2 regions of the Streptomyces sp. NPDC001985 genome follow, and region 1 is predicted to be linked to the other one. Evidence: riboswitches for the same ligand, from Rfam matches in the RefSeq annotation. Region 1 holds a riboswitch; the other holds the start of a gene.
What was found. A riboswitch is a leader RNA that binds a small molecule or an ion and turns the genes downstream of it on or off. The one in region 1 is predicted to bind cobalamin.

Region 2: another riboswitch for cobalamin. It lies ahead of ABT122_RS19305 (cobalamin biosynthesis protein); the one in region 1 lies ahead of ABT122_RS05360 (CbtB domain-containing protein).

Annotation. Positions count from the first base shown of each region.
Region 1 covers NZ_JBEOYB010000008.1:68,232-75,723, reverse strand. Annotated here, with positions in the region: gene ABT122_RS05375 (DUF6597 domain-containing transcriptional factor) at 1-520, shown strand, start outside; gene ABT122_RS05370 (VOC family protein) at 530-952, opposite strand; gene ABT122_RS05365 (CbtA family protein) at 1,036-1,788, opposite strand; gene ABT122_RS05360 (CbtB domain-containing protein) at 1,801-2,019, opposite strand; adenosylcobalamin (AdoCbl) riboswitch at 2,072-2,165, opposite strand; gene ABT122_RS05355 (histidine phosphatase family protein) at 2,225-2,800, shown strand; gene ABT122_RS05350 (aminotransferase class IV family protein) at 2,787-3,593, opposite strand; gene ABT122_RS05345 (hypothetical protein) at 4,380-5,168, opposite strand; gene ABT122_RS05340 (SpoIIE family protein phosphatase) at 5,165-7,492, opposite strand, start outside.
Region 2 covers NZ_JBEOYB010000040.1:18,483-25,974, reverse strand. Annotated here, with positions in the region: gene ABT122_RS19330 (hypothetical protein) at 1-635, opposite strand, end outside; gene ABT122_RS19325 (alpha/beta hydrolase) at 793-1,926, opposite strand; gene ABT122_RS19320 (class II aldolase/adducin family protein) at 2,060-2,722, opposite strand; gene ABT122_RS19315 (inorganic phosphate transporter) at 2,992-4,260, shown strand; gene ABT122_RS19310 (hypothetical protein) at 4,273-4,494, shown strand; cobalamin riboswitch at 4,681-4,819, shown strand; gene ABT122_RS19305 (cobalamin biosynthesis protein) at 4,942-5,955, shown strand; gene ABT122_RS19300 (cobyric acid synthase) at 5,952-7,492, shown strand, end outside.

The DNA of each region.
Region 1 (7,492 bases):
CGCCCGGTACGCGGGGGTGCGCTTCGCTCCCGGGACCGCGCCCGCGCTCCTCGGCGTCCCCGCGCACGAGGTGCGCGATCAGCGGGTGGAGCTGGCCGACCTCTGGGGCGCGGCCGTGGCCCGCCGGCTCGCCGAGCGGATCGACGCGGCGGCCGACCCCGCCGCCGCGCTGGAGGAGCTGGTGCTCCGGACGGCCGCCGGCGCGCCGGACCCGCCGGACCCCGTACTGGAACGGATTGTCCGGCATCTGGACAGCGGGCAGACGGTCTCCGCCGCCGCCCGCGCCGTCGGCCTCGGCGCCCGGCAACTGCACCGCCGCTCGCTCCACGCCTTCGGCTACGGACCCAAGACCCTCGCCCGGGTGCTGCGGCTCCAGCGGGCCCTGGCCCTGGTGCGCCGGGGGGTGCCGTTCACGGCGGCAGCGCTCGCCGCGGGCTGCGCCGACCAGGCACACCTCGCCCGGGAGATGCGCGAGCTGGCCGGGACGACCCTCACCGCCTACACCGCGTCCCGCCCCTGAGGAGACGGCCTAGTCCTCGTCCGTGCCCGCGTCCGTGTCCGTGTCCGTGTCCGCGAACAGCGAGACACCGCAGCCGTCGGGGTCCAGCACCACCGCGTAGCGCTGCCCCCACACCGCGTCCCACGGTTCGAGATGGCTCCGGTACCCCGCGGCGACCAGCTCCGCGTGGACGGAGTCCACCTCGGCGGCGGTGTCGCAGCGGAAGGCGAGCCCCAGCCGCTCGCCCCCGGTGGGCCGGGTCCACCCGGGGTCGAAGGAGCGGATGGTCTCCTCGGTGTCCCAGAGCACCCGCACCCCACTGGGGAGCGTGGCCTCGGCGTGCGGGGCGGAGTCGGCGCCGGAGGGGACGTCCAGGCCGAGCCGGCGGTAGAAGGCGAGAGACGCGGCCATGTCGGAGGCGACGATGCCGATCGAGTCGAAGCGCGGAGTCATGCCCCCACCGTAGGCGGGCCCCGCGCCGCCGGTCTTGAAGGAATCGGACACCGGCGGGGGCTCCGCCGGTGTCCGTACGGTGGTCAGCGCGCCGTGGCCGCCGTCCGGCGGGCCCCGGAGCGCGCCCCGGGGGTGAGCAGCCGTTCGGCCAGATGGCCGAAGACCAGACCGAACACCGCCCACAGCGTCACCTGGATCGCCAGTGTCGCCAGCCGGAACTCCCAGACCACCGCGGCCGGGAAGTCCTTGGGTACCTCGTTGTACGAGGGCAGGAACGCGAACGCCAGTCCGGTGGCGGCCACGAACCCCGCCACCGCCGCCACCGTCGCGTTCCAGTTGCCCAGCCGGGGCGCGAGACGCCTCCCGGTGATCAGCGCCGCGAGCCCCAGCAGCACACTGACCACCACCATCAGGAAGTACACCGCCGTCCGCTCCCCGATGGTGCCCGGGTCGCCCACCGCCGGCGGGTTCGGCGGGTACTTCAGGAACGGCACCACATACAGCGTCAGCAGCCCGCCGAGGGCGACGAACGCGGCGGTGGCACGGGGGCCGAAGCTCCCGGCGCGGCCGATGGCGGCGCAGTGGGCGAGCGCGGCGATACCGCCGACCGCGACCCCGAAGACCAGCACACCGGTGGCGAGACCGGCCGTGGACTGCACGGCCCGGCTGACGAGTTCCTCGCCGCCGTGCCCATGGCTGTGGCTCTCCTCGAACGCGATCGCCGCGTCCACCGGCCCCTCACCGAGGAAGTACGCCACCACCAGGGCCACCGCCCCCGCGATCAGGCCCGCGAGCATGCCCCGTACCAGCAGGGCCCGTACGGATATGGAGTTCATCGCAGGCCGCCCTCAGTGGCAGGGGAAGCCGAGCAGATGGCGTCCGTCGTGGACCCATTCATGGACACCCTCGCCGGAGACGAGGGCGGTGGCGCCCTGCTCGGCGCCGACGAAGTAGAGGAGGATCAGCATGAGGATGCCGACGAAGGCCGCCCAGGGGGCGAGTTCCTTCCAGGAGACGGGGGTGACCGCCGGTGTGGCGGTGGGGGCGGGCACAGCGGATTGAGCCATGGCAGAACCTCCTGAGGGAGCACGCGTCCCGGTCGTGGTGCCTGGTGCCGCAGACGAGGGCGCGGGGTCTGACTTCCCGCGTCGGTGCGGGTACACAGTGGCGCGACCGTGCCGGATTCCCACCGGACTTCCATCACACTCTCGTCATGTCCACGCGACCGTACCGCTTGCGGGCGGGCACCGCTACGGCGCGGGGTGGCCGGAAATGACGGTACGGATGATGATGGTCGCGCCGGTGGCGACGGAGGCCCTCCGCGAGGCCCGCTTCGAGGCGGGCGAACCGCCGGACGAGGCCGGTCTGGTGAGCGCGCGGGCGGCGGCCGGAGGGCTGCCGAGGGCGGACCGGGCGGTGTCCGGGCCGTCGCCGCGCTGCCGGCTGACGGCCCGGGCGCTCGGGCTCGCCGCCCGGGAGGCGCCGGAGCTGGGCGAGTGGGACATGGGCCGCTGGCGCGGCCGGAGCCTCGCGGAGGTGAGCCGGGACGAGCCGGACGCGGTGGGGCACTGGCTCACCGACCCGTCGGCCGCGCCCCACGGAGGGGAGGCGCTGACCGCGCTGTGCGCCCGGGTCGGGGGCTGGCTGGACGCGCTGCCCCCGGATACCGGCCGGCTCGTCGCGGTGGTGGACCCGGCGGTGGCGCGCGCCGCGCTGGTTCACGCGCTCGGCCTGCCGCTGCCCGTCTTCTGGCGGCTGGACATCGCGCCGCTGACGCTCACCGAACTCAGCTCCCGGGCCGGGCGCTGGAATCTGCGCTGCGGCACCCGGCTCCTCAGAGAGCCGTGAGGGGTTCGGCGCCGTGGGCGCGGTGGAGCACCTCCAGGAAGTCCGGCGCGGCGGGCAGTGCCGCCGAGCCGATCCGGCGCACCGCCACGCCCGGGGTCCAGGAGTTCATCACCACCGCCCCCGACAGCCCCGGCAGATCGGCGGGGGTGACGTCCCGCACCTGCTGGGGGACGCCGAGGTGGGCCAGTTGCCGCCGGAGGATGCCCATGGTGGTCCCGGTCAGGATCGCGGCGCGGGGCCACACCACGGCGGTGCCGTCCCAGAAGGCGAGGTTCCAGATGGTGGCCTCGCTGAGCCGGCCGCGGCGGTCGACGAAGGCGGCGTCGTCGAAGCCCTCCGCGGCGGCCTGCCGCAGGAGATGGGTCTTGGCGACCTCGCCGACGTGCTTCACCGCCGGGAGGAAGCGCTCGTGCTCGACGGTGGTGAGGGTGAGCGGGCCGGCCGGGCCCGAGGAGGGGGGTGCGGTACGGACCAGTACCCCGGGTTCCACCTCGGGCCCGGCGACCGTGAACTCGCCCGCCGGGGAGAACACCGTGGCGGTCAGCGAGAGATCGCCGGGTCCGGCCGCGGCCACCGCGGCCCGGAGACGGGAGCGCACCCGCTCCTCGGGGAGCGCCCGCCCGAACAACACGACGGAGGCGGCGCGCAGCCGCTCCAGATGCAGATCGAGCCCGCGGACGCCGCCGTCGCGGACCTGCATGGCGGTGAAGTGGGCGTGGCCGGCGAAGGCGAGGGGGGAGAGGGCGGGGGTGGTGGTGGGGTGGCCGTTGAGGTGGACGACAGAAGGGGGCATGGGTGTCACTCCCGTGGTGAGCTGGCGGTTGCCCGTGCCCCGACGCTAAACCCTCACACCGATGTGAGAGTCAAACCCCCACCACCCACCCGTGATACCGGCCCCCGCGCCACGGTAGCCCGAGCAAACCCAGCCCGTCTGGGGGCACCTGCCAGAGGCAGCTCCGGGGGAGTTTGAGGACGGACCCTGTGCGACAGGTGCCCGCATCCCGCGGGCCACGGTCGGGGGCCGGCCCCCGGACCCCCGCTCCTCAATCGCCGGCGGGGCTGGGTGGTGCTGCTCAGTCACCGGTGGGGCTGGGTGGTGCTCCTCAATCGCCGGAGGGGCTGAGAGATCCAGCCCGTCCGGCGTTTGAGGACGGACCCTGGTCCACAGGTTCCCGCACTGTGCGGGCCACGGTCGGGGGCCGGCCCCCGGACCCCCGCGCCTCAATCGCCGGCGGGGCTGGGTGGTGCTGCTCAGTCACCGGCGGGGCTGGGTGGTGCTCCTCAATCGCCGGAGGGGCTGAGAGATCCAGCCCGTCCGGCGTTTGAGGACGGACCCTGTGCGACAGGTGCCCGCACTGTGCGGGCCCGGGTCGGGGGCCAGCCCCGGACCCCCGCGCCTCAATCGCCGGCGGGGCTGGGTGGTGCTGCTCAGTCACCGGTGGGGCTGGGTGGTGCTGCTCAGTCACCGGTGGGGCTGGGTGGTGCTGCTCAGCCGCCGGCGGGGCTGGGTGGTGCTGCCTCAGCCGCCGGTGGGGCTGAGGGGTGTGCCTCAAACGCCAGTGGGGCTGAGAGGGGTGCCTCAGACGGCGGAAGCGTTGGGGGGTGCGGCGTGGCCGTGGGCCAGGAGGGGGAGGGGTGGGGGGTAGGCCAGGGGGTCGAGGGGGACGTCCTCCTCGCACACAGGGGAGGCGCACTCGCAGGCGAAACGGGCCACCAGGCCCGCCCGGGGCGCCCACGCCCGTCCCAGGAACCCCCGGTACTGCTCCGCCACCACCCCGTTCGCGTACCGCAACAACCCCCGCCGCCCCTCCGCCGTCCGCACCCCCGACAACTCCCCCGCGAAGAACCCCTCCACCTCCGCCAGGGTCTCGGCCACCCCCCGCTCCCCGTCCACCCGCAGCACCGCGCCCCCGTACTCCTCCACCTCCGCCTCGATCACCCGCACCAGATGCCGGTAGAGCGCCAGCGGGCCCGGCTCCAGGCCGCGTTCCGCGAGGCGGCGGCGCTGGACCTCAGGGGTGGGCAGCAGCCACAGGGCGCGGGGTCCGGCGAACCGGGGGGTCACGGGGGTGCCCTCCACCACCGTCGGCGGCGACGGCGGCAGCGCCCGCACATCCTCCGCGATCATCGCGCCGCGCTCGTGGTGCAGCGACATCGCGAGCAACTCCTCCTCCGGCGCCGACCACCGCTCCTCCCGGGGAAGCGCCTCCCAGCGGATCGCCGCCCGGTGCCCCGCCGCGATGGCCCGGTCCCGGTGCTTCCAGGTGTGCGCGTCGGCGCCGTACCAGCGCAGACCGTGCCGCCGGGCCAGCAGCCTGGCCACCGTCGTCTTCCCCGCGCCGGGCGGCCCCCCGATCCACAGGCTCACTCCTCGTGCCCCGGGATCGGCTGCTCCGTCCAGATCACCTTCCCGTCCGGGGTGTAGCGCGTCCCCCACCGGTCCGCGAACTGCGCCACCAGGAACAGCCCCCGCCCGCCCTCGTCGGTGCTCGCCGCCTGCCGCAGATGCGGCGAGGTGCTGCTGTGGTCCGACACCTCGCAGATCAGCGTCCGGTCGCGGATCAGCCGCACCCGGATCGGCCCGATCGCGTAGCGGATCGCGTTGGTGACCAGCTCGCTGAGGATCAGCTCGGTCGTGAACGCCTCTTCTCCCAGATCCCATTCACCGAGCTTATGGGTGACCGCGTTCCGCACCTCGCCCACCGCCGACGGGTCCGACGCCACCTCCCACTCCGCCACCTCCGCCGTGCCCAGCACCCGGGTACGGCCCACCAGCAGCGCGATGTCGTCGCGCGGACGCTCGGGCAGCAGCGCGGCGAGCACGGCCTCGCAGGTCTCGTCGGGGGTGCGCTCCGGATGCCCCGCCACGGTCTCCCGCAGCAGCGCGAGCCCCTCGTCTATGTCGCGCTCCCGGTCCTCCACCAGACCGTCGGTGTACAGCACCAGACTGCTGTTCTCCGGCAGCTCCAGCTCCAGCGTCTCGAACGGCAGCCCGCCGAGGCCCAGCGGCGGCCCGCCGGGCACATCGGCGAAGACGGCCGTGCCGTCCGGGCGCAGCACCAGCGGCTGGTGGTGCCCCGCCCGGGCGACCGTGCAGCGCCCGGACGCCGGGTCGTAAATGGCGTACAGACAGGTCGCCCCCGTGACCTGGGACTCCCCGCCCGCCGTCTCCTCCGCGTCGATCCGGGCCACCAGCTCGTCGAGGTGCCACAGCAGTTCGTCGGGCGGCAGATCGAGGGTGGAGAAGTTGTGCACCGCCGTGCGGAGCCGGCCCATGGTGGCCGCGGCGTGCAGCCCGTGCCCCACCACATCGCCCACGACCAGCGCCACCCGCGCGCCCGGCAGCGGAATGATGTCGAACCAGTCGCCGCCCACCCCGCCGGCCCCGCCGAGCCCCGCCTGCGCGGGCCGGTAGCGGTAGGCGACATCCAGGGCGGTCTGCTCCGGCACCCCGCGCGGCAGCAGACTCCGCTGAAGCGTCACCGCCATGGTGTGCTCACGGTCGTAGCGGCGGGCGTTGTCCACGCTCACCGCCGCGCGGGCCACCAGCTCCTCGGCGAGGGACCTGTCCTCCTCCTCGAACGCCTCGGACGTCTCGGAGCGCCAGAAGATGGCCACCCCCAGGATCGCCCCGCGCGCCCGCAGCGGTACCGCGATCATCGAGTGGAAACCCGCCTCCACCAGCTTCTCCGCCCGCCCCTGCGCCTGCTGCTCCCACCCGGAGAACGCGCCCAGGTCCTGTTCGAGGATCGCCTCGCCCTGGTTGAGCCCCGCGCCCATCCGGGTGCTGCGGAGATAGCGGATCGTGGTGCCGAGACGGAAGTGGGCGGTCGCGTCGCCGGTCCCGGCGGCGGCGATCCGCCGCATGTCCGCGCCCGCGCCCGTCGCCGTCGGCTCCTCGCCGCGCAGCACCGACTCCACCAGGTCGACCGTGGCGTAGTCGCAGAACCGGCCGACGGCGAACTCCACCACCTCCTCGCAGGTGCGCACCACGTCCAGGGTGGTGCCGATCTCCGTACCGGCGTCGTACAGCAGCTTCAGCCGCCCCTGCGCGACCTCCGCCCGTCCGCTGACGGCCTGGAGTTCGGTGGTGTCCCGGAAGGTCGCCACACTGCCGAGCCTGCTGCCGTCCCGGCTGGTGGGGCGCTGGTTCACGGCCAGCAGCCGGTCGCCCACCTGGTGCACCTCGTCGGTGGCGGGATGGCCCGACGCCAGCAGCCGGGCGGTCGCCGGGTCGAGCCCCAGATCGCCGACGAGCCTGCCCTCCACCCTGGCCGGGAGCTTCAGCAGCCGGCGCGCCTCGTCGTTGGCGAGCAGCAGCCGCCCGTCGCCGCCGACGATCAGCACCCCCTCCCGGACGGCGTGCAGCACCGCGTCGTGGTGCTCGTACATCCGGGTCATCTCCTCCGGACCGAGCCCATGGGTCTGCCGCCGCAGCCGCCGGGTGACCAGCGCCGTACCGCCGGTGGTGACCAGCAGCACCACGGCCGCGGCGCCGAACAGCAGCGGGAACTGGTCCTCGACGGCCCCGCTGACCCGCTCCAGGGTCACCCCGGACGAGACCACCCCGATCACCGTGCCACCGCGGTCGAAGACCGGGACGACGGCCTGGACGAGCGGTCCGAGCCCGCTGGGCACCCGCTGGGTGGCCTCCTGTCCGGCGAGCGCCGGCCCGATGTCACCGACGAACTT
Region 2 (7,492 bases), on a different contig from region 1:
GACTGGGGGCCGTAGGGGACCTCGCAGCGTTCCTCGCGCAGCTCCTCCACCCGCTGCTCCAGCAGATCGAGGAGGGCGGGCACCAGCACGGGCCCGGCCGAGAGCTGGAGCAGGGAGAGGAGTTGGGGCACGGCCTCCACGACCTCCGCCACGGCGGTGGGCGCGACGTCGCCGGGCGCCGGGTGCGCCAGCGACCAGGCGTCGAAGAGGGCCACCCAGCCGCGCAGCACGGCCATGTCGTCGCGGTCCCAGGCGCGCAGCCGCCAGCCGGGGCGCGCGGTGCCGCCGTGCAGTTCGACCAGGCCGGCCAGGCGGGCCCGGTCCCATCCGGCGCGCACCTGGGCCGGGGTGAGGCCGAGCGCGGCGGCGGCCCGCTCGCGGGCGGGGGCGGCCAGCGGGGTGGAGCCCGGGTCCCGTTCGACGGCCGCCCAGCGGGCGATCCGCACGGCGTCGGCGAGGACCTCCCTCGCCTGGCGGGCCAGTTCCGCGGGGGGCGGAGTGCCCTCGGGTGGCCGTGGGGCCGACCGGGTGCGCCGGGTCGTCACCGCCCGCCGGGCGGTGGCCAGCGGACGCGGCCGGACAAGACGGAGTCTGGAGTTGCGCGCCAATTGCTCATCAGGCTTTCGGGACGTCACAGGGAGCAGTCTTCCCGCTGACAGCCCGAAAGCCCAAACGGAACCTGGCGGGGACGGGGTTGGCGGGGCCGCGGCGCCCGGGCGCGGGCGGGGCCCGCCGGGGGTGCGGGCCTCCCTGACAGGGCCGCGTCACGATGGGCCGTCTGCGCGGGCCCGGTCACATCAGGGGGGTGAGAAAGCGGCGCAGGGCTTCCTCGTACCGCGCGGGGTCGGCGTTCCACATGGCCGCGTGCGGGGCGTCGCGGACGGTGTGGAGGTGGACGAGTTCGGGGCGGCGGGCGGCGAGTTCGCGGGAGGGGCCCCAGGGGGCGAGGGTGTCGCCGGGGCCGTGGAAGATCAGGGTGGGGGTGGTGAGCGCGCCGGGGTCCGCGGTCACCGCGGGGCGCCTCCCGTTGTAGAGCCCCGCCCTGCCCCGGGCGGCTCTGACCGCGAGGGGCAGCAACGGGGCGGGGGTGTGCCGGGCGGCGGCCAGGGCGCGCAGGGTGGCGTCCTTGTCCAGGACCGGGGAGTCGAGCACCAGCCCCTTGATCCGGTCGCGCAGGGCGGAGTCGCAGGCGGTGTGCAGCGCCATGGTGGCGCCGGTGGACCAGCCGTACAGGACGACGTCGCGGGCACCGGCGGCGACGGCGAAGCGGAGCGCGGCGTCCAGGTCCCGCCACTCGGCGTCGCCGAGGTGTCCGAGACCGTCGGGAGGCCGGGGCGCGTCGGGGTCGCCCCGGTAGCCGACCCCGAGCACCGGGATGCGTCGCCGATGGAGAAACGGAAGCAGGTTCATGGGGTGCTCGCGGGTGGTTCCCAGGCCGTGCACGGCGATGACCCAGGTCCCCCGGGGGCCGGGCACGGACCAGGCGGGCAGCGGGCCCAGCTCACCGGGGACGGTGACATCGGTGTGGGGGATGCCGAGCGCGGTCGTCGGGTCCCCGGTGTGGAGCTGCGGGGTCAGCCGCACCCTGGCACCGGGTTCCAGGCCGCCGGAGCCGACGCCCTCCAGCCGGCGCACGACGGTGTCGGCGGACGGCGGGGTCTCGTCGAGCACGGGGCCGACGATGGCGTGGACGCCGCCGGGCCCGTCGAGTCCGTAGGTGCCGGGGCGGCGCGATGAGAGGCTGCGGGTGAGCGTCACCCGGCCCGCGCCGGTGGAGTGGACGGTGAGCCGCCGCTCCCCCGGAAGGGGCCGCCCGGGGGCGGGTCTGAGCACCGCGTCGCTCGCGTAGCGGCCGGCCAGGAACGCGGCCGTGCCGACGCCGATCAGGGAGGTGACGGCCGTTGCCGCCGCTGTAGCCGGGCGCACCGTTCCAGTGTCGGCGCGGTGGTGGGGTGCTGCCAGCGGACGGCCCCCGCCCGTGTCCGGGGCCGTGCGGGGGCGGGGCCGGCGTGGGCCGGCGGGCAGGGCCCGGAGAGCCGGGGCAGGGGCGGGGAGCACGTCAGCGCCGCTGGCCGTACCCCCGGAACTGTTCGGCGGCCTCCTCCAGCTCGGCGGCGGTGAGCAGGGAGGGGGTGTGGCCGGGCACGGCGGCCGCGGTCAGCCAGAGCCGGCACATCCACTCCAGCTGGGCGGTGCGGTCGTACGCCTGGTCCAGGCTCTGTCCGTGGGCGACGGTCCCGTGGTTGCGCAGCAGACAGGCGGTGCGCCCGTCGAGGGCGGCGAGCATGTTCCGGGCCAGGGCCTCGGTGCCGTAGAGGGCGTACGGGGCGACCCGGACGGGTCCGCCGAGCGCGGCGGCCATGTAGTGGACCGGTGGCAGCTCCGGTACGAGGGTGGAGACGGCCGTGGCGTGGACGGCGTGGGTGTGGACCACGGCGCGGGCGTCGGTGTGCCGGTAGACCTCCAGATGGAGCGGCAGCTCGCTGGTGGGCCGGAGATGGCCGAGAACCTGCTGTCCGCCGAGGTCGACGGCTATGGCGTCCCCGGGGGTGAGACGGTCGTAGGGGACACCGCTGGGAGTGACGAGGACGAGCTCTCCGACCCGGGCGGAGACATTGCCCGACGTCCCCACCACCAGACCCTCCGCGGCCGTTCTGCGGGCGGTGGCCACGACGTTCCGCCACGCCTCGTCGATCGCTTTCTGCGACACCTGTTCGGTCATGCGGCGATCCTGTCAGGCGGCGCTCTCCGGTTACAGAGGGCCACCGCCGGGGGACGGAGGGGAGGATCAGTCAGATTATCCAAAAGGGTGATGAAAGCCACTTCGCGGGACGTGTCCCCGGCCCCAGAAGCCCATCCAGCCCCTGCAGACCGAAACCGGAGCCAAAAACCTCACTTGGGGACACCCCGATGCCGGTCCCAGTTCACCTTCCGTTCACTCAGGTTACTTACGTTCACCGGGCCACTGACGTCCATAGATTGCCTGGGTAAATGGAACACATCACGCTGCTGCTCGCGATTGTGATCGTGACGGCTCTCGTGTTCGATTTCACGAACGGTTTCCACGACACGGCCAACGCGATGGCGACGACCATCTCGACCGGCGCCATGAAGCCCAAGTCCGCGGTGGCGATGTCCGCCGTGCTCAACCTCGTCGGCGCGTTCCTGTCGGTGGAGGTCGCCAAGACGATCTCCAGCGGCATCGTCAACGAGGCAGGCATAACACCAGAAGTGATCTTCGCGGCGCTCGTCGGCGCCATCCTCTGGAATCTCCTGACGTGGCTGGTCGGCCTGCCGTCCAGTTCCTCGCACGCCCTCATGGGCGGTCTGATCGGCGCCACCATCGCGTCGGTCGGGTTCAGCGGCGTCAACGGCGGCACCGTCGTCACCAAGGTGCTGATCCCGGCCATCGCGGCTCCGCTGGTCGCCGGTATCGGCGCGTACCTCGCCTCCAGGCTGACGTACAAGCTCGGCCAGAACGCCGACCCGAAGTCCACCGCGAAGGGCTACCGGGTGGGCCAGATCGCCTCGGCGGGCCTGGTCTCGCTGGCGCACGGCACCAATGACGCCCAGAAGACGATGGGCATCATCACGCTGGCCCTGGTGACCGGCGGCATCCTCAACCCCGGCTCCAACCCCCCCATGTGGGTCATCGTCTCCGCCGGTGTGGCCATCGCCCTCGGCACCTACCTCGGCGGCTGGCGCATCATCCGGACCATGGGCAAGGGCCTGACCGACCTCCAGCCCCAGCAGGGCTTCGCCGCCCAGTCCAGCGCGGCCAGCGTCATCCTCGCCTCCTCCAACCTGGGCTTCTCGCTCTCCACCACGCACTCGTGCTCCGGCGCCGTGATGGGTGCGGGCCTCGGCCGCAAGGGCGGTGTGGTCCGCTGGTCCACCGCCACCCGGATGTTCGTGGCCTGGGGTCTGACCCTGCCCGCCGCCGGTCTGGTCGCCGCCCTCTCGGAGTACGTGACCAAGCAGGGCGACTGGGGTGTCGCCGTGGTCGCGGTCTTCCTGGTCGCCTCCTCGGCCGCGATCTGGCTCTACTCCCGCCGCCAGGTCATCGACCACACCAACGTCAACGACACCGGCGCCGATGTGGACAGCGAGACCGGCGAGGCCGGTGTGGTGACCAACGCCATGGCCGCCGTCACCGTGCCCCCGGCCGGCACCCCGGCGCAGGACGGCCTCAAGACCACCATCGCGGCCTCCCCGGCCGCCGCCCCCGAATCCGGCCCGGCCAGCCCGGCCGCGGTGTAAGGACAGATCAGCATGAAAATCGACTGGGCAGCTCTCGGCTCCGTTTTCGGTGTGAGCCTCGTGGCCACCGTCGTTCTGGTGGGCCTGTTCACCCTCGGCATCATCGGCATGAGCAAGCAGGCGACGGCCTCCGGCGGCGGCGGCTCCGTGGCGCTGGCGCGCACCGGTGCGTACACCTGCTTCGCGCTCTGCGTGGCGGCCATCACCTACGGGATCTATCTGATCGTCACCTGACGGCGGGCCCGGACCGCGCGCGGTCCGGGCTCTCCGCGCTCATCGACGGCAGACGGCCGGGCCGGTCATCCTCAGGGACGACCGGCCCGGCCGTCTGCCGTCCCGGGTCCGGGACGAGCAGCGCGGCGCTCCCCGGGTGTGGGGCTCAGCACAGTGCCCCTTCGCAGGTCAACGGCAGGTTGACGGCTGTTCTCACAGCGTGGTGGACTGCCGGGGCCATTACGGCGGCAGCAGAGGAAGCCGGTGCGAATCCGGCGCGGTCCCGCCACTGTCACCGGGAGGAGTCCCGGGAGCCAGGAACTCTCGCCGCCGATCACGTCGAACCAGGGCGCGGACACCCTGAGTGAGGACATATCGCCATGCCCGGCCGCGGCCACGACCCTGCCCCGACTCCGAGAAGGATCTGCCCGCCCCGGCCGGTCCGGAGCGGAACCCCGGCCTGAATCGATGCGTGCCGACCGTGTACTGAACCGTGCCGACCGCGTTTTCGCGTACGGCGCCGGGGCCGGCCTCCTCGGTGACCTGCTGCTCGGCGATCCCCGCCGGGGCCATCCCGTCGCCGCGTTCGGACGGGCCGCGGGCGCGGTGGAGCGGGTTCTCTGGCGCGACCACCGGGGGTGGGGCGCTCTGCACACCGCCGTGTGCGCCGGAGGCGCCGCCGCGGCCGCGCACCTCCTCGCGCGCGGCACCCGGGGGGCGCCCGCGCTCTCCCTCGCCCTGACCGCCGCCGCCACCTGGACCGTCGTGGGCGGCACCTCGCTGGGCCGGGAGGCCAGGACCATCGGTGCCGCGCTCGCGGCCGGCGACGTGGAGCGGGCCCGCGCGCGGCTGCCGCATCTGTGCGGGCGCGATCCGCAGTTCCTGGACGAGGGCCAGATCGCCCGGGCCGTGGTGGAGTCCGTGGCCGAGAACACCTCCGACGCGGTCGTCGGCGCCCTGGTGTGGGGGGCGGTGGCGGGGGTGCCGGGCCTGGTGGGGTTCCGCGCGGTCAACACCCTGGACGCGATGGTGGGGCACCGCTCCCCGCGCCACCGGCGGTTCGGCTGGGCGTCGGCGCGGCTGGACGATCTGGCCGGCTGGCCGGGGGCCCGGCTGACGGCCGGGCTCGCCGTGCTCGCGGGCGGGGACGCGCGGGGAGCCGTCCGGGCGTGGCGCCAGGACGCGCACCGGCACCCCAGCCCCAACGCGGGCCCGGTGGAGGCCGCGTTCGCGGGGGCGCTCGGGGTGCGTATCGGCGGCACCCTGTCCTACGGCGGCCGGGTCGAGCACCGGCCCGTGCTCCATGGCGCGGGGCGGCCCGTGGAGGTCGCCGACATCGAACGGGCGGTGCGGCTGTCGCGCCGGGTGGGGCTGCTGGCGCTCGCCACGAGCGTGGTGGCACGGCCGTTGCTGCGGCGGGCCGTGACGGGGATTCAGCGGGGGTCCGGCGCACCGGCGCCGCGAGCGGGAGGAGACGGATGAGCACGGGAAGGCGCACCGGAGGCGGCCTGCTCGTCGCCGGGACGACGTCCGACGCGGGCAAGAGCGTGGTCACGGCGGGCATCTGCCGCTGGCTTGTGCGCCAGGGCGTGAAGGTGGCCCCCTTCAAGGGGCAGAACATGTCGCTCAACTCGTTTGTGACCCGCGAGGGCGCGGAGATCGGCCGGGCGCAGGCGATGCAGGCGCAGGCGGCCCGGGTCGAGCCGACCGCGCTGATGAACCCGGTGCTGCTCAAGCCCGGCGGCGACCGCAGCAGCCAGGTGGTGCTGATGGGCAGGCCGGTGGGCGAGCTGAGCGCGCGCGGCTACCACGGGGGGCGGCAGGAAGCGCTGTTCGGGCCGGTCATGGAGTGCCTGGAGGAGCTGCGGGGCAGCTACGACGCGGTGATCTGCGAGGGGGCGGGCAGCCCGGCCGAGATCAATCTGCGGCGCACCGACATCGTGAACATGGGCATCGCCCGCGCCGCCCGGCTTCCGGTGCTGGTCGTCGGGGACATCGACCGGGGCGGGGTCTTCGCCTCCTTCTTCGGTACGACGGCGCTGCTGAGCGCCGAGGACCAGCGGCTGGTGGCGGGATATCTGGTCAATAAGTTCCGGGGCGATGTGTCGCTGCTGGAGCCGGGTCTCGACATGCTCCACGGGCTCACCGGGCGGCGGACGTACGGGGTGCTGCCGTACGCGCACGGGCTGGGCATCGACGAGGAGGACGGGCTGCGGGTCTCGCTGCGCGGGACGGTGCGCGAGTCGGCGGTGGCGCCGCCGGTCGGGGCCGATGTGCTGCGGGTCGCGGTGTGCGCGGTGCCGCTGATGTCCAATTTCACCGATGTGGACGCGCTGGCCGCCGAGCCGGGGGTGATCGTGCGATTCGCGGACCGGCCCGAGGAGTTGGCCGACGCGGATCTGGTGATCGTGCCGGGAACGCGGGGCACGGTCCGCGCGTTGGAGTGGCTGAGGGAGCGGGGGCTGGCGCGGGAGCTTCTGCGCAGGGCGGCCGAGGGCCGTCCGGTGCTGGGGATCTGCGGCGGTTTCCAGTTGCTCGGTGAGCACATCGAGGACGAGGTCGAGTCGCGGGCGGGTTCCGTGACCGGTCTGGGGCTGCTGCCCGTACGGGTGCGGTTCGCGGCCGAGAAGACCCTTGCGAGGCCGACGGGCACGGCGCTCGGCGAGCGGGTGGAGGGGTATGAGATCCACCATGGCGTCGCCGAGGTGCTGGGCGGCGAGGCCTTTCTGAGCGGCTGCCGGGTCGGTGAGGTGTGGGGCACCCACTGGCACGGCTCCCTGGAGAGCGACGGCTTCCGGCGGCGGTTCCTGAGCCGGGTCGCGAGCGCCACCGGCCGGCGCTTCGTGCCCGCTCCGGACACGTCGTTCGGCGCGCTGCGCGAGGAGCAGCTCGACCGGCTCGGCGACCTCATCGAGGAACACGCGGACACGGACGCCCTCCTGCGGCTGATCGAGCGGGGCGCGCCCGCCGGCCTTCCCTTCATCGCGCCCGGAGCGCCCCCCGAGCCCCCGGCCCGGGA